Regions from separate parts of the Enterobacter sp. RHBSTW-00994 genome, predicted to be linked through region 2. Evidence: predicted binding sites of a transcription regulator. Region 2 holds the regulator's gene; each other region holds the start of a gene.
What was found. The regulator LexA, encoded in region 2, represses DNA repair genes until DNA is damaged. The targets are predictions, from matches to a motif close to TNCTGTATGTACATACAGNA.

Region 1 (5,543 bases), 2.3 Mb from region 2:
AGAAAAACCTTCGCCCTGAAAATTTCCAGACACCAGCGCACGCGCTTTCTGGCCTCTCCGTCAGTTAACCACGGGGCTATTGCCTGCAGCTCTCTGGTGATGTCCGATATTTTTTTTCTGGTGGTGTAATACTGAAGGCCAACCACATAAACCGGATCATTCATGTCAAACGCCTGCAATACGGCTTGTTCGACAAAATCGATATCGTCATTGTTTATAGCCATATCAATGGCGCTGACTGCGGGTTGAGGCCAGAGGATAGCGTGAGCACGATTCATTGCCTGTTCGCCCTTAAATCCCTCACCTCTCGCCTGCTCCAGCGCTGCAGTAAAACGCTCGAGTGCTTTATCCGACCATCGACTTCCTCTGATAATATTCCAGCAGGCATGCCCTCTTGGTTTACGGGGTGCAGATCCACCGCGTACACCTTCGCCCCATGTCGTGAGAAGTGACTTAATCCATGCCGACTGGATCCCCCCAAGAAGTATGCATTTCCCCAGCCAGCTTTTTCGTGGTGCAGCTGCGGCTTTGCCCAGTGCATCCAGATGATTGCGGCGTTGACGTGGTGTCATCATTTGCTACTCCTTACGCCAGAACGCCGAGCGCAAAGGCCCGGTCCAGCACTTTAATAATCATTTCCGGCTGCGAACCATACTTGCGCTCGAATGCCAGCCGGTCGTTATGAAGTTCGGTGTGATGCTTTCGGCATAACGGGATGGCGAAAATGTCATGGGATTTTGTAGCCATGCCCCCCCTGCCCCCAGCCGATTAAGTGATGTGGATCATCTGAAGGCATCTGGCAGCATTCGCAGGGTTGCGTTTTTACCCAGGCCAGATAATCGGGATTCAGCCAGCGCAGGTGTTTAGGGCGTCGCATGAATGACTGGGGCGGCTCCGGATCAACCAGAACGCCCACCAGTGGTTCAGACATTGCTGGTGGCAGGCGAGATTCCGCCACTTTACTGGCGAGAATGCTGGTGGCCGCTACTGAAGGGGTGATATCGCTTTCGCGCCCATACTCCTTTTCCTTCGGCAACATGAGAACATCGCTGACAGCAGACTCAGGCAGTACATCTGTTACACCCTTGCGCAATGCCCACCAGCTCAGCTCTGCAAGCGATATCTCACGATATTTATCGATACCAAGTGCCAGCCGGACCATATCCAGAACCCAGTTGACCACGTTCTGACGGGCCAGACCCGCCAGCGCTTCAGTGTGCTGCTCACGCAACTGGTTATCACAATGACCGCAGAGCAGGATCGAACCTGGCTCATGACGCATAACAGTCATTTCGTGGTAATGGTAATCACTGTGTGCGTTCTGGCATTTCCCGCCACCGTAATTCAGTAAAAAGTAATCCAGACCGCTTAAGCCACCAGCAGCGTCGATCACCTTTTCGCTCAGGAAGAAAGAAAGCAGTGAACTCCGGTGGGCCAGAGGTTGTCTTGCATCAGGAACGAGCCCGGTAGCAAGATGCGACATGCTTTCAGGCTGGCGCTCAATCAATACCCTTCCTGAACTGAACAGGCTCATCAGTTCGCTGCCAGGCTTTAACAGGACAACGCCCAGTTCACGGGCCAGAACAGGTTTCAGCAGAGCGCGCATCATGCAATCTCCCTGATAATGATCTGCCCGGCCTCACCCCATAACTTTGTAATACGTGCATCCCAGATATGCGCATCATCTGCGTAAATGGCATCAGATAACGCTTTTACCAGGTTATCAAAGTCCGGTTTTGACTGATGGGGCTGGCCGTCAAACTGCAGTCGCTTCTTCTTGCTCCAGCTCTGCGGCATTGGAAGAATAAAAGTAATGTGGGAGTTTGATTCAGGTAGTTCGACACCCAGCAGGCGAACATGATCGCAGAACGCGCGATATCGCATAACCTCAGGCCGCTTCTTCCACTTATCAGCCCGCGTCATTCTGGGTTTGCCCACAGGCAAAATGTTATAAACCTTCACAATCACCTCCATGCCCGTGAGCGCAGGCTTTGCTGCGTTTTTGGGGGTGATGACTGCTCAGGCAACAATGCGCTTACTATCCAGAAACGAGGATCTACATCGAGGCTCTTTTCAACAGGGACGCCTTTTCCCTGGTAGCGTGCCACCAGATCGTTAGCTTCTTCCGTTGTTAGCCCGGTGTGAGTAAACCAGCCTTTTTTCATGCCGCCACCTTTCGGATCAACGGCAAAAGAAAATCGCTGGCCTTTTTACAGGTCAGTGAGAGGGAGTTTTGAATTGTGGTTTGTCTTGGTTTTTGCGCCATGGTATCTCTCCAGTGGCGCAGCAGGTATAGGGTGTTCAGGCCTATGACGGGAGTGTAACAGAGTTCTGCGAAACGCGAACACCCGCTTTTTCCAGCATCTGAGTAAATAGTGTTGGTGTTCCTACAATCTCATCATCCTGAAGTGGCATAAACGACACCTCGTCACCACGCCTGTACATCAGCGCTCGCTCACATTCAGGAAATGAGTGCAGTCGTGCAACGATGACCCCATCGTGACATCTGATGACTGCATAGCCCTTTTTTGGTAATTCTTCTTTTTGTTTCACCAATCCCCCTTACTACTCAGGAAAGTTTTTGCATGCTGTATCAGTAAAACCAGTCGTCTGCGCTTTCCCAGGTCTGCTGGAGGATTTCTTCAACCTTCTTTTTGGCCTCTTTCTCACCGCCGAAAACACTTAAGCCATCTGAACCAGTGCGGCGTATAACCAGCGAGCAGTCATCAAACTGTTCCTGGAGTCTTTTCAGTAATTCTTTTTCCAGTGCAGGGACAGCGCCCTTCGGAAGTTCTTTAGTACGATCAATGGTTAATTCGACTTTCATTATTGCCTCCATCGCATAACTGTATATTTATACAGTATACCCATGCAGTGGATTGATCAACGCTTTAAGAGCACATATTGCTAACGGCGTTTCAAAAAAAACACTTGCGCGATGCCCCGTACAAGCGCTGCGGCAATATCACATTGCCACAACGGATTTCTCAGATGACACGATTTGTCAGGTTGGTAATTTTTTGCCGCACTGTGCTTATTAACAAATAGATTTCATAGATCAACATTTTATATAGATAGGTTTTACCAATAACGAGCAATCCAGCAATGCATGTTCAACCGGACGGCGAAAAAAAAGCCTCCGGGGAGGCCTTGATACTCATTTGCTTTCAATGGCAGACTGCCTAAATGCTTCAATTAAACGGGTCGCATCTTCCTTACCGCCAGGCAAGACATTAGATTTTTTCAGAATATAAGGCGGAAACTTAGTAGACAGGTATTGATGCTTGAACCAGCGACGAAATTCCGACAATGCCGCATCAGGATAAGCATTGATAATTTGAGGATTTGATCTTGCTTGAAGGAAATCATCTGGATAGTAATGCTCGCAATCGACCCTTTGTCCGAAGTCCTCAGTGAGACCTGCATCTTTCCAATGTCTCGCCCAGCAACTTCCTACACTACCATCTGGAACTGTATGTTGGTTTATAGCGAGTCCTGCATTAATCAGATCTACCATCATGCCCGCAATTTCATTGAAGATAATGAAGTAACCATCAGGTATAGAACCCTTATCTTTGAGCAATGAAACCCTGTCATGGTAATGCCGCCATGGATCTTCCGGTTGGTACTTAAGCGCTTCATAGATAAAGATCTTAAGACCTTTTTTAGCAAGCTCACGGTAAGACCTAAGAGCCGTATCGCTTTCGGCTTGCTTTGCTTCAAAGGCATAATATTCGAGGATCGCCATGCAAACGACATCTGGATATGCGTGGTACTCGACACCATTCCTAATTATTGGAATGTATAGTTTTTCATCAGTAAATCCTTCGTTTAACAGGTATGTACCAATGAAGGTCATTCTTCCTTTTCGGAAAATCCCATGCTCTACTGATTGCGCCCATTCATCAGTAATTTCCTTGATTCTTAATCGCTGGACACCACAAACGCTTGCTAGCCCACTTTGAGTCAGATAAGGAATTCCATTATCAAGAACCCCCATCTCAATACCGTTAATTATCGCCTCTTGCTTTACCTCAAGGTCTAAAGGAATGGTCCGTAAAGAGGTCGTTCTCTGCTGTGTCATATTTACCCCTATAGTTATGATTTAATTGAAAAAATAGGGTGATCTCTGAAATTAAAAAACACCCTAGATAATGTTATTAAATGGGAAAGAAGTTGGCTGAAATCATTCTGATTACACTTAGCTCCTTCACCACTACTTTCTTTGTGCTCTGGCCTACCCCATCATGAGTTTGCATATATTTCCACGTACGCACATCTGATGCGGGAAATTCTTCGCACATGTCTTCCAGTGACATCGTCATCTTCAACCCATGAAACACGTTGTACAAGCAACCCTAAAAACTAGCAAGCAAAAAAACCAATAATGCTTGCTGATATATTCTTCTCAACCGATAATAACTCCAACAATTATCTAAGGAGTCCAACATGCCCATTGAAGACGAATCACCACAGGCTAAAGGTGGAAAAGCTCGAGCAGAGAAAATGACTGCGGATGAACGAAAAGAGGTCGCCCAGAACGCAGCCAACAAACGCTGGCAAAGGATCAAAACCAACCTTCCCTCGGCCCAACTCGAAGGTGTTCTAAAAATTAATGACACTGAACTTGAAGTGGCTGTACTCAACAATGGAAAGCGAATAATTTCTCAATCATCCGTTTTTAAAGCGCTAGGAAGGCCAAGTCGAGGCGTGAGAGCCACACTTGATGGTGAGATCATCCTGCCTGCTTTTATGGATGCTGCCAACCTTGTCCCATATATTAATCAAGACCTTATGGAGGTGATCAAACGCGAGCGATTTTTAGACAATTCAGGAAATGAACTTGAGGGTTATGATGCTTCAATACTTCCACTGGTATGTGATGTTTATCTAAAAGCCAGGCAGGATGGCACACTAAAAACAAACCAGATGGAGACAGCTCAAAAAGCAGAAATCCTAGTTCGTTCGCTTGCAAAAGTCGGTATCATCGCCCTAGTTGATGAAGCGACAGGCTATCAGGAAATTCGCCCCAAGGATGCTTTACAGGCCTATTTAGACAAAATAATAAGCAAGGAGCTTTCTGCGTGGGCTAAAAAATTTCCTGACGAGTTTTACGAAAATATTTACAAACTTAAAAACTGGCCTTGGGCAGGTATGAGCAAAAACCGATTTAGCGTAGTTGCACATTATACCAGAGATCTTGTTTATGAGCGCCTCGGTGACTCTATTCTACAGGAGCTTGAGAAAAAAACGCCAAAACAATTGAATGGACAGCGGAAAAGCAAAATGCATCAATGGCTTACTGATGATGTCGGCAATCCCATGTTATCCCAACACTTACATTCTTTAATTATGGTTCAGAGGTTAGCCATCGCCAATGGATATGGATGGAATAGGTTTATTAAAATGGTTGATCAAGTCATGCCACGTAAGGGCGGTACTTTTGAACTTGAACTTAACGATACTTCAATTGATTAATTTCCCCAATTTTCGCGCCCATACAGTTATACATTACTTCTGTAATACTCTCAGCGTTTTTTCTC
Region 2 (5,543 bases):
GCTTTTTCCAGCGTTCCACGGTTAATCGACGGGTTCGCACTCAGCAACCAGAAGGTGATGGCATAGCGTTGCAACGTCTCACGTGCGCCAGCGGCCAGCAGCTGCAGAGTACGGGAACGTGATGGGTTGATGTTGAGCTCATCGTTATTCACGGTGATCAGCCCCTGACGATGCAATTCAACGGTGAGTTTGTCCAGCTCTGCCGCCAGCTCTTCTTTGCTCCAGCGCAGGAACAGCTCGGCTTTCAGCATTGGGTAGAGCGCTTCAACGTGACGCAGCACTTCCTGACGAGAAATGCGACGGTGCTGAGTAATAATGGCCGCCATCAGCGATGGCAGCATCAGCATGTGCGCAATGTTATTACGATAGTACGTCATCAGCACCGCCTGCTCGCGCGGCAGAATGATGATGTCACCGATCGTATCTTTCTCGACTTCGAACTTGTTCATCTGCAACGCGTGATCAAGCAGGGCGCTGGCCGTTGCTGCAGGAACGGTTGAGTCAGGTGAATACGGAACATTACGCATGATGTCCAGATAACAATCGACCTGCTCGGTCAGTTGCTCACGGGTCAGCGAGCGCTGGCGCGAGGCGAGAAGTGCAGTACAACACAGGTTCATGGCGTTAGCCGCACCGGCATTGTTAATACGCACCATCAGATCGGCCGCAATGTTATTTACCGTTGGGGTGAGCCAGGCGGGACGGATGGCTTCGATTGGATCGATAGACTCACGCCACTCTGGTACATGCTGATTCAGGTAGGTCATCAGTGGCATTGGTTCGCCAAAGTTCACATAGCCCTGGCCGAGGTTGCGAAGCTTGCTCAGGCCGCGCAGCATCTGCGGCAGGCTCTCTTTCTCTTTGGTCGCTCCGCGCAGTTCTTTCGCGTAGGTTCCCACTTCCATGACGTGTTCATAGCCAATGTAAATCGGAACCAGTGTGATAGGACGCGTTCCCCCACGCAGCATCGCCTGAATCGTCATCGACAGCGTGCCCGTCTTCGGATCGAGTAGACGCCCGGTACGGGAACGGCCACCCTCAACGAAATATTCAACGGAATAGCCGCGGCTGAACAGCTCGCCCAGATACTCACGGAACACGGTGGAATAGAGTTTGTTGCCCTTGAAGGTACGGCGAATAAAGAACGCACCCAGGCGGCGGAAAATCGGGCCCGCTGGCCAGAAGTTCAGGTTGATACCGGCAGCAATGTGCGGTGGAACCAGCCCCTGGTGATAAAGCACGTAGGAGAGCAGAAGGTAGTCCATGTGGCTGCGGTGGCAGGGCACATAGACAATTTCATGACCGTCGTGAGCCAACTGACGCACACGCTCTGCGTTATGCACGTTGATCCCCTGATAGAGACGGTTCCACGTGAAGCTCAGGATACGATCGGACAGACGAATCATCTCATAGGAGAAGTTCGCAGCGATCTCTTCCATCAGGGCGATGGCATTCTGTTGTGCTTTCTCGTGTGAAATCTTCTTGCTACGGGCTTCGTCTTCAACAGCGCGTGCTATGGCTTTGGAAGCCAGCAACTTGTTGAAAAGGTCCTGACGCGCCGGAAGGCGTGGGCCTACAGCAGCCAGACGTTGACGGGCAAAGTGCATACGCGCAACACGCGCCAGTTTTTGCGCAATGATTTTATCCGTACCGTGTTCGTCCGCCATTCGGCGCAGGGAGACGGAAGGGGAAAAACGCACGAAGCTATCACGGCCTAGCCATGACACCGCAAAGAATTTCTGGATGCCGTTAAGCATACGCAGCGGTGGGTTTTCTTCACCCTTTTCGCGCCCAGGACGACGACCAAACATCACCGACACCGGAACCATCTGAACATCCAGATCGGGGTTGCTGCGGTGCAGGTCGAGGTAATCATGGAACAGCTTGATGGACTCTTCTTTTGGCGTGTAATAGGTAAACACACGCGGTCCGCCGTGGATGAAGACATAGCGTGGCAACAATGTGCCATCAATTTCCAGCGGTTCAAGCGGATCGGGTAAGTCATGCGCCAGACATTGGGCGCGGAGCGTCAGCAAGTCAGCCTTCGAGTTGTAAGGCAAAACATACATAATAGGGCGAGAGGTATCGAGCCCTAATTCCAGCGCGGGTTCTGCTGGGATAGACTTGCTTTTTACCAGGACGCTTAATGGTAAATTAAGTAATTTGTAGTAAATTCGTGGCCAGCCGGACATAAACGATGTAAAGCCTCTGGTTAATAATGCAATTGCTGCGCAAGGATAACAGAAAGCGCGCAAAATTTCTGTTGTTACCCGTCATACTTCAGGCGGCAGTCAAATGGACTGCGGCTATAGTTACTGACGCTATTTCTCATAAAAGGTTCTTTTAATGGCCAATAATACCACTGGGTTAACCCGAATTATCAAAGCAGCTGGCTATTCATGGAAAGGTTTCCGCGCCGCCTGGATCAATGAGGCTGCTTTCCGTCAGGAAGGTATCGCCGCTATTGTCGCGGTGATTATCGCCTGTTTCCTTGATGTTGATGCTATCACCCGCGTTCTTCTTATTGGCTCGGTGCTTTTGGTGATGATAGTGGAAATTCTTAATAGTGCTATTGAAGCTGTGGTGGACCGTATTGGCTCTGATTTTCACGAGCTTTCTGGGCGTGCGAAAGATATGGGTTCCGCAGCGGTATTACTGGCGATTATTACCGCCATGATTACCTGGGGCACGCTTCTTTGGTCACATTTCCGATAAGCCTTCAGGAATAAGTAACTCCCTGGTTTTTTGTGCAGTTTTTGATTCCAAAATCACCTTTGACTGTATATACTCACAGCATAACTGTATATACACCCAGGGGGCGGAATGAAAGCGTTAACGACCAGGCAGCAAGAGGTGTTTGATCTCATCCGGGATCATATCGGCCAGACGGGTATGCCACCCACGCGTGCGGAGATCGCTCAGCGTCTGGGTTTCCGTTCTCCAAATGCTGCCGAAGAGCACCTCAAAGCGCTGGCACGTAAGGGCGTCCTGGAGATTGTTTCCGGTGCTTCACGTGGTATTCGCCTTTTGGTGGAAGAAGAAACCGGTATTCCGCTTGTAGGCCGAGTGGCTGCGGGCGAGCCTCTGTTGGCACAGCAGCATATCGAAGGCCATTACCAGGTTGATCCAGGCATGTTTAAACCAAGCGCTGATTTCCTGCTTCGCGTAAGTGGCATGTCAATGAAAGATATCGGTATTCTTGATGGTGACTTGCTGGCGGTACATAAAACGCAGGATGTGCGTAACGGGCAAGTTGTTGTCGCGCGTATCGATGATGAAGTGACCGTTAAGCGACTGAAAAAACAGGGTAATACCGTTCAGCTTCTGCCAGAAAATAGCGAGTTTTCTCCTATCGAAGTTGACCTTCGCGAGCAAAGTTTCTCTATTGAAGGCCTTGCCGTTGGCGTTATCCGTAACGGTGAATGGCTGTAATCTCTTCCTGACAGGCTGCGGTATCCCCGCAGCCTGACTTATTTTCCTGCCCCGGTATTTTCTCATGTCACTGCTGACTGCTTCAGATAAGGCGCTGTGGCGTCTTGCGTTGCCAATGATCTTTTCGAATATCACCGTTCCGTTATTGGGACTGGTGGACACGGCAGTAATTGGCCATCTGGATTCGCCGGTCTATCTGGGCGGTGTGGCGATTGGCGCGACAGCGACCAGCTTCCTCTTCATGCTGTTGCTTTTTTTGCGGATGAGTACCACGGGTCTTACCGCTCAGGCGTTTGGTGCGAAAGATCCGCTTCGTCTGGCGCGTGCTCTGGTTCAGCCATTGATTCTGGCGCTGGGAGCGGGTGCTGTGATCGTCCTGTTACGTGCTCCGCTAATCGATCTCGCATTGCATATTGTAGGAGGTAGCGAGGCCGTTCTCGAACAGGCTCGTCGCTTTCTTGAGATCCGCTGGCTCAGTGCTCCGGCCTCGCTGGCAAACCTGGTGTTGCTTGGCTGGCTGCTGGGCGTTCAGTACGCGCGTGCCCCCGTGATCCTGCTGGTGGTGGGAAATATCCTCAACATTGTGCTCGACCTGTGGCTGGTGATGGGGCTGCACATGAACGTGCAGGGGGCGGCACTGGCGACTGCCATTGCGGAGTACGGGACGTTCATCATTGGGTTATGGATGGTGTGGCGGGTGCTGAAAATGCGCGGTATCTCTCTGGCGATGCTGAAAGCAGCCTGGCGCGGCAATATCCGTAAACTCCTGGCGCTGAATCGCGACATTATGCTCCGCTCGTTCCTCCTGCAACTCTGTTTTGGTGCGCTCACGGTTTTCGGCGCGCGCCTTGGGCCAGAGATTGTGGCGGTTAATGCAGTACTGATGACGCTGCTGACCTTTACCGCCTATGCACTGGACGGCTTTGCCTATGCCGTTGAAGCCCACTCCGGGCACGCGTACGGTGCGGGGGAAAGCGGTCAGTTGCAGGATGTCTGGCGCGCGGCCTGCCGTCAGGCGGGGCTGGTGGCGCTGATCTTTGCGTTGATCTACGCCTTCCTGGGCGAACATATTGTGGGGCTATTAACGTCATTACCGGCACTGCGCGAACTGGCAGGCCACTACATCATCTGGCAGGTGGTACTACCGATAGTGGGGGTCTGGTGTTATCTGCTGGATGGCATGTTCATCGGTGCGACGCGTGGAGCGGAAATGCGCAACAGTATGGCCGTTGCCGCTGCTGGATTTGCACTGACGTTGCTCACGTTACCGTATCTGGGTAACCACGGGCTATGGCTGGCACTGGCGGTCTTTCTTTCCCTGCGAGGGTTATCACTGGCGGTTATCTGGCATCGCCACTGGCGGAATAACACCTGGTTTTCATAACGCCTTAAAATCTCCTGATGGTAAAAGATTCTGAATAAATTCTTAGATGCCACAGGCTCGACTAAAATTATTATCACGTCCAGCATGAAATGAAGGTTTCGGGCGACCCTTTTCACTATTGAATGACCGAACGATGAGGATGTGATGATGAATAAAGACGAAATCGGCGGCAACTGGAAACAGCTCAAAGGTAAAGCGAAAGAGCAGTGGGGTAAGCTGACTGATGATGATATGACCGTCATCGAAGGTAAACGCGATCAGCTTGTCGGTAAAATTCAGGAGCGTTACGGCTACGCTAAAGAACAGGCAGAGAAAGAAGTGGGTGACTGGGAAAAACGTAACGATTACCGCTGGTAAACAGGTTATACCCGTAAGTACAAGGATGTACTCCCTGTCGGCGGCTTTGAGCCGCCCTTTTCTATGCCGTCAGCGGGGTTTTTTCTTTACCAGAATCGAGTGGTCGTGGTGACATTCACCCTGATGCCGGCAGGACTCCACTTCTACGCAGTTTGAGCACAACCCGTGTGCTTCAATAACATTGTGACGCAGTGCAAAGCCCATTTTCGCTGCCAGCGTATGCATGATGTCTTCAACACCTTCCGCACACTCTTCCTTCACCACGCCACAGCGGTCGCAGATAAACATCGCAGAGGTATGGGTGGGCTGATCAAACAAGTAGCACAGAACATAACTGTTTGTTGATTCAACCTTATGCACAAAGCCTTGT
Region 3 (5,543 bases), 1.4 Mb from region 2:
CACTGAGAACGCAATGAAATATCAACAACTGGAAAACCTCGAAAGCGGATGGAAATGGAAGTACCTGGTCAAAAAGCATCGTGAAGGCGAGCTGATCACCTGCTATATCGAAGCCAGCGCGGCGAAAGACGCAGTGGATATTTTGCTGACCTTAGAAAATGAACCGGTGAAGGTTAATAGCTGGATAGAGAAGCATATCAATCCGGCGTTACTGAACCGGATGAAGCAAACTATCCGCGCTCGCCGTAAACGGCATTTTAATGCTGAGCATCAGCATACCCGCAAAAAGTCTATCGATCTGGAGTTTATGGTCTGGCAGCGACTGGCAGGGCTTGCTCAGCGGCGTGGAAAAACACTATCTGAAACGATTGTGCAACTGATTGAAGATGCCGAGCACAAAGAAAAGTATGCGAGCCAGATGTCGACACTGAAGAACGATTTACAGGCGCTGCTGGGTAAAAAATAGCGTTTCACTTTTCTTTGGACAATAAAAAACCCCGCTATGCGGGGTTTTTTTTAAAGACGATAACTTATGCCGCTGGCTGAGTTACAACGTCTTTGATGCCTTTAACTTCGATCTCAACGCGACGATCTGGAGCCAGGCAATCGATCAGTGCAGCGCGAGCTTTCACGTTGTCACAGGTAGAACCGGTAACTGGGTTAGATTTACCCATACCACGTGGAGAGATCTTGTTAGCTGGGATACCTTTAGAGATCAGGTAATCAACAACAGACTGAGCACGTTTTTCAGACAGATTCTGGTTGTAAGCGTCAGAACCGATACGGTCAGTGAAGCCCAGAACTACTACAGAACCATCTTTAGGATCCAGGTTGCTCAGCTGAGAGTACAGCTGATCAAGCGCCTGCTGACCTTCTGGTTTCAGAGTTGCTTTGTTGAAGTTGAACAGAACGTCAGACTTCAGAGTGAAGTGCTTGGTCTGTACTTCTGGAGCTGGAGCTGGAGCCGGAGCAACTACTGGCGCTGCTTCTTCCTGCTGGCCGAAACGGTAGGAAACACCTACGCTCAGCATGCCGTTGTCTGGACGAACACCAACGGTGTTGCCGTCGCCAATGTTGTTAACCCACTGGTATTCCAGACGAGTAGCGATATCACGGGTCACAGCCCACTCAACACCACCAGCGAATACTGGGGAAACACCAGTGTCGTGGTTGTCACCAGCAATGTTGTTGCTGGAGTCAGCGCGCCATACCATGCCGCCCAGACGGGTGTACACGTCCAGATCGTCAGTTACTGGGTAACCCAGTTTAGCGGTCAGCTGAACGCCTTGAGCTTTGAAAGCGCCATTTACGGTGTCGCCTTTGTATGGCATACGACCTAACCAGTCGTAACCCATTTCAAAACCAACATACGGGTTAACCTGATAGCCACCGAACGCACCTGCACCGAGCTGGCTTTCGTGAGTTGGGCCGTCGTTGTTCAGGGAGCTGTTGTACCAGCCAGTGTCATGGAACTGAGACCAGCCCAGTTTACCACCTGCATACCAGGTATTATCTTTCGGAGCGGCCTGCGCTACGGTAGCGAAGCCAGCCAGTGCCACTGCAATCGCGATAGCTGTCTTTTTCATTTTTTGCGCCTCGTTATCATCCAAAATTTGCCATGAAAATCTCAAGGAGAAATCACGGTTAAATCCTTCACCTGGGGGCGTGGTCAAATATAAGTCTACCGATATCTTCGGCTTAGGCCGAGCACCCCTGGCGATGTAAAGTCTACAACGTAGCTAGAAACTTACAAGTGTGAACTCCGTCAGGCATATGAAAAAAAAAGTTCCGTATACCTATTATTTAACATTTTTTGAACGGATTTTGTGCAGTAAAATTAATGAGAACCGCACCAGACAAGCCTTGCCGCAGTTTTACCGCATTGAACTAATTGCGCGTCTTGTGGTCGAAAAAAATTCCAGGAAAAATCTCAATTTTACTCAATGATACAAATTAGAGTGAATTTTTAGCCCAGACAGGTGTCCTTTGCCGTGAGGAACAGGGCGAATAGGTCTCATGATAAAACCGATCGCATCACCTTCTTCTGCAGCTTCAGCCAGCCGATAATGTTCTTCTTCCGTCAATTCTTCCGGCAACCAGCCAATTACCACACTGTAGTTTCCGGTACGTAATGCCCGGATCATCGACTCAACTGTATCGCACGGCGAGAGTTGATTAATCTGCATCACCTTTGTCAGCGGGAGTCCTGCTGATTGAACCCATTCGCGGCTCAATTTTTGCTGGGGTGTTAGCCAAAGCTGCCAGCGAGATTGTTGACCAAGCTGCTGCAATAACGGCAGCAATAAGAGTTGCGTTAACAGGGGCTGGTCTTCACGGTAAACCACTTCGCTGATAAGCCCTGTTGAAACGCGCTCGACGGATTTCTGCGCGACATTGCCTGCGGTAGAAGAGAAAGATGTTGAGCGATTTGCATAGCCTGAAGTGTACATAATCATTCCAGCCCTGTAGTTACTGTATGAATATACAGTAACTCCTGTGTGCCTAAAGATCAACCTCATTTTCGGAAAGCAACTCGCAAATTTTGTTTGTTGTTGGCATGTTGTGAAAAATCATCTTGCTCAAGAAGAAGAAGTTGCCTATTTTTCTGCTACTGGATCCGGTAGTAAGAAAAAGCGTTGTTACTTGATGATTTTAAAGGGAAATATCATGAAAAAGATATCTTATGAACGGATTTATAAATCACAGGAATATCTCTCCTCGTTAGGCGATATCCAGCATCGTGCACTTTTTGGCGGTTATACCCTTGCGGTTGACGATGCCGTATTTGCCATGGTTTCCGAGGGTGAGCTCTATCTTCGCGCCTGTGAGCAAAGCACCAGGTACTGTGTAAAGCACTCTTCTTCTTTTCTGACTTTATTGAAACGGGGGCGTCCAGTCCTTCTCAATTATTACCGGGTGGATGAGGGGCTCTGGCAGGACAGGGAAAGGTTACTTCAGCTCTCTTCCTTTGCACTGGAATCGGCAAGGAAGGAGCGACATCAGCGACATCAACGAAACCGACTGAAAGATCTTCCGAACCTGACGTTTCAGATCGAAGTACTGCTCTATGAAGCGGGTATCACAAATGAAGAAACGCTACGAGGGCTTGGTGCAAAGACAAGCTGGCTGAAAATAAGAAAGAACAACAAACAACTGGGTATTAAAGTGCTGTTTGCGCTGGAAGGTGCAATCGAGGGGCTGCATGAAGCGGCGCTCCCGACGCCTATTCGCCGGGAGCTAACAGAATGGTTTAATGCGCTGACTGAGCCACGTGAGAACCATTCCGCCAGGTAGCAATTTGCTGCTGCAGTCGGCAAATTTCCGGCAGCAAAGCAATAAGCAGGCCGACTTGCTGGAGGACCAGTGGCGCTTTGTTGTCGGAGCCAGGATCCAGGTGAGCAATACGTTGAGCAAGTTCGTCCAGAGACTGTTGAACTCGTGGCTCATCTGATGGGCGGTGGTGCAGGGCATCGTCAACGTAACATACCGCATCATCCAGCAGGGTAAGGATGCCGGGGTTGGTCAGCTTCTCACGGTGCGCACCCAGTGTAGAGATATAGCTTGTGAATGTGTGGTTGAGACACAAAAGACGAAATGCGGTTTCCCGTATCTCAGTTGTTGCTCGTGGCTCCGTTGACATATTGGATACAACCGAAGCTAATTCTGCATCACTGTTATGCGCATCGCGCCGGGCGATACGATAGGCCAGACGGTTATCACGTCCCTGATGGTACTGCTCAAGAATGGCATCAAGGTATCGACAGTTGGCATTCATTGCCCGATCCAGCACGCGTGGTAAATTGCGAAAGCGCCAGTCAGGCCAGATAAAACTCACAGCCGCCCAGGCAATAGCACAGCCAATAAGGGTATCGATGACGCGGGGAAGTGCGACTTCAAACCCTTCCCCTAGCAGGTTGAAGCACAGTAATACCAGCAGTGTGATGAACATGGTCGCATGTGCATACTGCACATTACGGAATGCGAAGAAGAGTACGCCAGTAATCACAATAAGGATGAGTTGCCCTTCGAGTGAGGGAACGAAATACAGCAAGGGTAATCCGACGGCAACCCCCACCAGTGTCCCGATGATTCTCAGCGCCAGTCGGTGGCGCGTGGCGTTATAGTTTGGCTGGCAGACAAACAGACTGGTTAGCAGTATCCAGTAACCATGGTGCAATCCGGTGATCTGGATAAAGGCGTAGCCTACACAGAGCACGAGTGACATCCTGACCGCATGGCGGAATAACGCGGATTCTGGCGTAAAGTTGCGGCTCAAACGCAACCACATATCGCTAAAGCTGTGCACGCTATCATCAGCCAACTGGTTTTCTGCGTCGTTTCCTGGCATTGCCATTGCTTGTTCGGACTCAATGGTCGCCAGTTGGGCATCAATCGCACGCAAATTATTGAGCAGGAAACCCAGGGCTTTTATTTGCTCCGGAGATGTTCCGCTGGCCTGAACGCGGTCGAGTGCTGCGTCAAGATGGCTGAAGGCTCGCTCGAAGCGCGAGTCGTGCTGATAGGGCGTGCGCAACAAAATGGACCTTGCCAGTTGCTGACAAGCCTGAGATTGCATTGAGAGTAAGCGCTGGAAGCGGAACATAACATCGCTATAGCGAAACTTCTCACGCAGGGCGGCGTACTGAACGTGTGATGAACTTGCACGTTCATGAATATCCTGTGCAGCAAAGTAGTAATGTAATGTGCGGCGCGTCCCTCGCTGTCCACGATCGCCGCGCAGGCGCGTGAGCAGGGAGGCTTTCGTCTGATTTAACATCGCGACAAGCTGCCCGTTTGCCAGGGCGAGATCGTAAAGCGGGGCCTGGCTCTCTTCTTCTATATCCGGGTCAAATAACCGGGATTTGAGCTCCAGGTATTGGGCCAACAGTTCGTAGCTGCGGGCGAGGTTATCCTGCAATGCCCGAACCGGAAAAATAAGATGCCCGGTTAGCGTGAGCAGGTTGTACCAGATTGCACCCAGCAACAGCAGCAGAGGCTGTTGATACCACTGGTCATAGAGTGACACGCCCAGCATGGTATAGATAGCAATCAGTAGTGCACCAAACGCGATGGTGGCATAACGCTGGCCCAGCCCGCCCAGCAGAATAAAACCGCTGGTGGAGAGTGTCAGTCCCAACGCGAACAGCCATGGCCACGGGAACAGCAGTTCGACCGATGAAGAGGCGATGAAAAAACAGAGTAATGTAATAACCAGATTTCGCAGACGTCCGGTCAGGCGATCGTCCAGATCGGCCAGCGCCCCGGCAACAACGCCAAGGGTGAGTGGGATGGTCAGTTTGACGTCATTCAACCACCAGGGCAGGGCGACAGTACCGCACAGTGCGATAAAAATCCTGGCGTTATAAAGCCAGGTGCTGTTCCATGTATAGCGGCGAAATAATGGGCTTAGCATCAGCAGGGCCAGTCCTTATTACTGAAAACGACGACGGGCATTTGCTTCACGTGCAGCCTGCGCGACTTCTACCGGGACAACCCGACGCCCGACTGGCCACAGCGCGATAGCGGCAATTTTGAAATTAGCG
Region 4 (5,543 bases), 520 kb from region 2:
ACCCACACTAAGCAAAAACGGAGGCTTTCGCCTCCGTTACAGATGTTATGCCTGACGCAGATTTTGCGCGGCTTTCACCATGTTCGCCAGTGCTGCGCGGGTTTCCGGCCAGCCACGGGTTTTCAGGCCGCAGTCCGGGTTCACCCACAGGCGCTCTGCCGGGATACGCTGAGCGGCTTTCTGCAACAGGGCTTCAATCCACTCCACACTTGGTACGTTCGGGGAGTGGATGTCGTAAACACCCGGCCCAATTTCGTTCGGGTAGTCGAACTCTTCAAACGACTCCAGCAATTCCATGTCTGAACGTGATGTCTCAATGGTGATCACGTCGGCATCCAGTGCCGCGATGGAATCCATGATGTCGTTAAATTCGCAGTAACACATGTGAGTGTGGATTTGAGTGTCGTCCTTTGCCACCGCGGCATTGATACGGAAGGCTTCTACGCCCCATTGCAGGTAGGCATCCCAGTCGCTACGGCGCAGCGGCAAACCTTCTCGCAGTGCCGGTTCGTCAATCTGAATAATGCCGATACCCGCCGCTTCCAGATCCGCCACTTCATCACGTAACGCCAGCGCGATCTGTTTGGCGATGGTTTCACGCGTCACATCTTCACGCGGGAATGACCAGCAGAGGATTGTTACCGGTCCTGTCAGCATGCCTTTAACGGGTTTGTCGGTCAGAGACTGGGCGTACTTCGCCCACTCAACGGTGATGGCTTCGGGACGGCTGACGTCACCGATCACGACCGGGGGCTTCACACAACGGGAACCGTAGCTCTGCACCCAACCGTTTTGCGTAAAGACGAAGCCATCCAGATGCTCACCGAAATATTCCACCATGTCGTTACGTTCAGCTTCACCATGAACCAGCACGTCCAGACCTAAACGTTCCTGCTCAATAATCGCCTGCTTAATGTGTTCGGCGATACCCGTGCGGTAGTGATTCGCATCAAGGTTGCCCTTTTTGAAATCCAGACGCAGGCCGCGGATTTCTGTGGTCTGTGGGAACGAACCGATAGTCGTTGTTGGCCACGCTGGGAGATTGAAGCGGGCACGCTGGGCTTCAGCACGCACTTCATAGGCGTTCTGACGCTGGCTGTCCTGGGCGGTGATGGCCGCCAGACGTTTTTCTACTGCCGGGTTATGAACGCGAGCCGAGTGACGACGCGCCTGAATCGGTGCGCTCCAGTCAGTGATGGCCGCCGTATCGCCGCTATTCAGTGCGTCACGCAGCAGGGCCAGCTCTTCACATTTTTGCAGAGCGAACGCAAACCAGCTTTTCACTTCCGCATCCAGACGCGTTTCCACACTGAGGTCAATTGGGCTGTGCAGCAAGGAGCAAGATGACGCGACCCACAGATCGCGTTTGCCTACGATATCTTTAATCTGCGCATACTTCTCAGTCAGATCGGCACGCCAGACGTTACGACCATTCACCAGACCCGCAGAGAGCAGCCAGCCCGCTGGCAGGCGTTTGTGCAGGTCGGCAACATTATCTTTCCCGTGAACCAGGTCAACGTGCAGACCTTGCACCGGCAGTGCAGCGATAGTGTCGAGATTAGGCGTCACGCCTTCGAAATACGTCGTCAGTAGCAGCTTAACCTGACCCGCAAGAGCGTCATAAGCCGGTTTAAAGGCATTCAGCCATTCCTGCGGCAACTCCAGCACCAGAGCAGGTTCGTCGATTTGGACCCATTCAATACCGCGTTTTGCCAGTTCAGCCAGCACTTGCTTATACACTGGCAGAATGTCGTTGAGCAGACTCAGACGATCAAACTGCTCGCCCTTTACTTTACCCAGCCACAGGTAGGTTACCGGGCCAAGCAAAACAGGTTTGATCTTGTGACCCAGAGCCAGCGCTTCATCGACTTCATCCAGGATCTGCGTCCAGGTCAGACTGAACTGCTGACCTTTCACGAACTCCGGAACCATATAGTGGTAATTCGTGTTAAACCACTTAGTCATTTCCGCTGCTGCCGCTGGCTCTCCTGTTGGTGCGCGGCCACGGCCGATGCGGAACAGGGTATCGATATCTACCGATCCATCGTTGTTCTGATGACGAGCCGGCACATTGCCAAGCAGCAGGCTAGTGGTCAGAACATGGTCGTACCAGGCGAAATCGCCCACTGGCAGCAGGTCAATGCCCGCTTGTTTTTGCTGGTCCCAGTGACGAGCACGCAACTCGCGGCCCACTGCCAGCAGGTCTTCACGGGTGGAGTTACCCGCCCAGTAGCTTTCTTGCGCTTTTTTCAGCTCACGACGCAAGCCAACGCGAGGGAAACCGAGTGTGTGATTGCGGATTGTCATATTTTCTTCCTCTCATTAATTGTAAATCCTTTGGATTTTGAATTTAGGGAAGGCAGCAAGTTTGCTCATCTCCCGGATGCCTACAGCAGTAAGTGACCGGAGTGAATAAACGCAGCCAACGCGCTATAAATTTAAAAGACGAAGGATTTTAGCCGTCCAGATGTTTACACATCCATAATTGGCGGTTACTGTATATTCCTCAAGCGCAAAATGTTCATGGCGAAGTGAAGGACTTTCATGATCGAGATAAAACACCTGAAAACGCTACAAGCGTTGCGGAACTGCGGTTCTCTCGCGGCGGCTGCGGCCACGCTGCATCAGACTCAGTCTGCCCTTTCACACCAGTTCAGCGATCTGGAACAACGCCTTGGCTTTCGTCTGTTCGTGCGTAAGAGCCAGCCGCTGCGCTTTACACCGCAGGGCGAAATTTTGCTGCAACTGGCGAATCAGGTGCTGCCACAGATCGCCAGCGCCTTGCAGTCCTGCAACGAGCCGCAGCAGACCCGGCTGCGTATTGCCATTGAATGCCATAGCTGTATTCAGTGGCTGACGCCTGCACTTGAGAACTTCCACCAGAAATGGCCACAGGTGGAGATGGACTTTAAATCTGGCGTGACCTTTGATCCGCAGCCCTCTCTTCAGCAGGGTGAACTGGATTTAGTGATGACCTCGGACATTCTTCCGCGCAGTGGTCTGCACTACTCTCCGATGTTTGATTTTGAAGTACGCCTGGTATTGGCGCCGGATCATCCGCTGGCGAGCAAAACGCGCATCACTCCGGAGGATCTGGCGACCGAAACATTGCTGATTTATCCGGTGCAACGCAGTCGACTGGATATCTGGCGTCACTTCCTCCAGCCCGCCGGTATCAGTCCTAATCTGAAAAGCGTGGATAACACGTTGCTTTTAATTCAAATGGTGGCGGCAAAAATGGGCATCGCCGCCCTGCCGCACTGGGTAGTGGAGAGTTTTGAACGCCAGGGCCTGGTTGTGACCAAAACCCTGGGTGAAGGACTGTGGAGCCGACTGTACGCCGCCGTTCGGGATGGCGAGCAGCGTCAGCCGGTTACGGAAGCATTTATTCGCTCAGCGCGGAATCACGCCTGCGACCATCTGCCGTTTGTGCGGAGCGCGGAGCGACCCAACGGCGATGGACCCACAGCGAAGCCAGGATCACCGTTCCCCCAATAATGAAGCTCGGCCAGTGCGGTTGCTCCTGCCATATGGCCAGATTCACCAGCAAGCCAGCGGGCACATGAACGTTGTTCATGATGCCCAGCGTCCCGGCATCGACTTGAGTCGCACCGTAGTTCCACATGAAGTAACCCAGCCCGGATGCCACCACGCCCAGCCAGACCAGAATGCCCCACTGCACTGACGTGGTGGGCAGTTTCTGCGGATTCCCCAGCATAAACCACGCCGCGACCGCAACGATAGCCGCCCCCATATAGAACCAGGCAAAGGCGTTATGCTGCGGCATTGGACGGGTTTCCATCAGGCGCTTGTAGCCCACCATACCGATGGCAAAGCTGATATTTGCCAACTGGACAAACATCAGGCCAGTCCAGAAGTGATCGCTCACTTTGTCATAGCGAATAATGGCTGCACCGATAACAGCAAGCGCCGCACTCAGCAGGTATCCCCAGCGCAGCCTGCGCTTACTCAGCAGATCATAAATCAGCGTGATATAGAGCGGCGTGAGCACGGTGAACAGCAGGAATTCCGAGACGGAGAGGTAAACGTAAGCCCTGAAGCTGAAGAGATACATAATGCCAAGCTGCATCGCCCCGACCAGCATGTACAGCAAAAGGGTTTTTAACGTTTGCCCACGCGTACGCAGGAATGGCAAGAAGACCAGCGCCGCCAGCCCCACGCGCATCAGCACGGAGAAGTAGCTGTCGACGTGCCCGGCAAGGTATTCACCAATCAGGCTAAATGAAAATGCCCACAGAATAGTGGTGACAATGAGTAGCGCCACAATGCATGTCTCTCTGAATGAAGGACAGGCATTGTAGCGAACTCTTTAGTTGACAACTGAACGATATATGACCAAATGAAGATTATTCAAGGAACAGCTTGCGCAGGTAGTTAGGTACGGCGTTATCGGCATTTGTCCCAATGACTTCCAGCTCTGGGTGCAGATCTTTCAGTCTCTGGTGCGCATTCTCCATAATGCAGCCTTTACCGGCCATGGACAGCATTTCAGCATCATTCATGCCGTCGCCAAAGGCGATGCAGTCTTTCAGCTCGTAACCCATGCGTTTCGCCACCGCTTCCAGTGCATGACCTTTAGAGACGCCACCCGCCATCACTTCCAGACAGGTGAGCGTGGAGAAACTGACGTTCACGCGGTCGCCCCAACGCGCGTTAATCGCCTGCTCAAGCGGCAGCAACGCGTCATGGCTTTCACAGGTAAAGAAGACTTTGCTGACCCCTTCAGGCTCCAGCAAACCTGGCTCATATAGTGTGTAGTTAAATACTGCTTCTTTAAAGAAACGCATCTCATCCGGACGATGGCGGTTCATAAACCACTCATCGTCACGATAAACGTTCGTCACGATATCCGGATTATTGTGCACCACACCAAACAGGTCAGTCGCAATATCACGATCCAGGTTGTGAGCGAAAATCAGATTGCCATCGGTGTCGTGTACGCGCGCGCCGTTGGAGGTGATCATGTAGGCTTTGATGTCCAGATTATCGCGGATCTGCCCCACATCCACGTGGTGGCGGCCAGTGGCAAACACGAAATTCACACCACGGGCGGTCAGGAGTTTTAAGGTTTCTTTCGCATAAGGCGACAAGGTGTGATCGGGGGAAAGCAGCGTGCCATCTAAGTCAGATGCAACAACCTGGTACATAGGGAAATTTAACCTCAATAGAAAATCAGTTATGCCTGTTGAAAAATTCAACGATGGCGTTGAGCGCGACTGAGCGCATGGTGTCCTTTTCGAAAAGGATCTCATGGTACGCGCCATTTATGACCAGCGGTTTACCCCCATCACAAGGGTATCCGGCTGCGGCGCGCAGTTCGCAAAAGCGATCATGCATGCGGTTATCAACCACACGTTCTTCTTCCGCCTGAAGTAATAATGTTGGCGTATTGTCATCATGCGTTCCTGCCAGCGCTTGTTCACCGGCAAGAATACCTTCCCGCACCCAATGATAAGTGGGACCACCGACGCGTAAGCGCGGTTCATCGGCATAAAAGCGCAGGTTACGACGATAGCGCTGCC

Region 1: a site for LexA is predicted at 2,845-2,864, ahead of HV346_RS13910 (DinI-like family protein). Genes of this name have one in related genera too.
Region 3: a site for LexA is predicted at 2,471-2,490, ahead of sulA (SOS-induced cell division inhibitor SulA). Genes of this name have one in related genera too.
Region 4: a site for LexA is predicted at 2,494-2,513, ahead of metR (HTH-type transcriptional regulator MetR). Genes of this name have one in related genera too.

What each region holds. Positions count from the first base shown of each region.
Region 1 covers NZ_CP056199.1:2,885,418-2,890,960, forward strand. The annotation lists gene HV346_RS13885 (hypothetical protein) at 1-572, opposite strand, end outside; partial or broken gene HV346_RS13890 (DUF968 domain-containing protein) at 586-1,606, opposite strand; gene HV346_RS13895 (RusA family crossover junction endodeoxyribonuclease) at 1,606-1,974, opposite strand; gene HV346_RS13900 (hypothetical protein) at 1,965-2,165, opposite strand; gene HV346_RS13905 (hypothetical protein) at 2,308-2,553, opposite strand; gene HV346_RS13910 (DinI-like family protein) at 2,594-2,827, opposite strand; gene HV346_RS13915 (hypothetical protein) at 3,158-4,084, opposite strand; gene HV346_RS13920 (P63C domain-containing protein) at 4,450-5,478, shown strand.
Region 2 covers NZ_CP056199.1:275,747-281,289, forward strand. The annotation lists gene plsB (glycerol-3-phosphate 1-O-acyltransferase PlsB) at 1-2,192, opposite strand, end outside; gene HV346_RS01285 (diacylglycerol kinase) at 2,347-2,715, shown strand; gene lexA (transcriptional repressor LexA) at 2,824-3,432, shown strand; gene dinF (MATE family efflux transporter DinF) at 3,497-4,816, shown strand; gene HV346_RS01300 (CsbD family protein) at 4,964-5,173, shown strand; gene zur (zinc uptake transcriptional repressor Zur) at 5,243-5,543, opposite strand, start outside.
Region 3 covers NZ_CP056199.1:1,652,902-1,658,444, forward strand. The annotation lists gene matP (macrodomain Ter protein MatP) at 14-466, shown strand; gene ompA (porin OmpA) at 531-1,586, opposite strand; gene sulA (SOS-induced cell division inhibitor SulA) at 1,941-2,450, opposite strand; gene HV346_RS07715 (TfoX/Sxy family DNA transformation protein) at 2,668-3,294, shown strand; gene yccS (YccS family putative transporter) at 3,251-5,413, opposite strand; gene HV346_RS07725 (YccF domain-containing protein) at 5,432-5,543, opposite strand, start outside.
Region 4 covers NZ_CP056199.1:4,646,876-4,652,418, forward strand. The annotation lists gene HV346_RS22190 (LysR substrate-binding domain-containing protein) at 1-11, shown strand, start outside; gene metE (5-methyltetrahydropteroyltriglutamate--homocysteine S-methyltransferase) at 46-2,307, opposite strand; gene metR (HTH-type transcriptional regulator MetR) at 2,545-3,498, shown strand; gene HV346_RS22205 (carboxylate/amino acid/amine transporter) at 3,386-4,285, opposite strand; gene yigL (sugar/pyridoxal phosphate phosphatase YigL) at 4,368-5,168, opposite strand; gene pldB (lysophospholipase L2) at 5,194-5,543, opposite strand, start outside.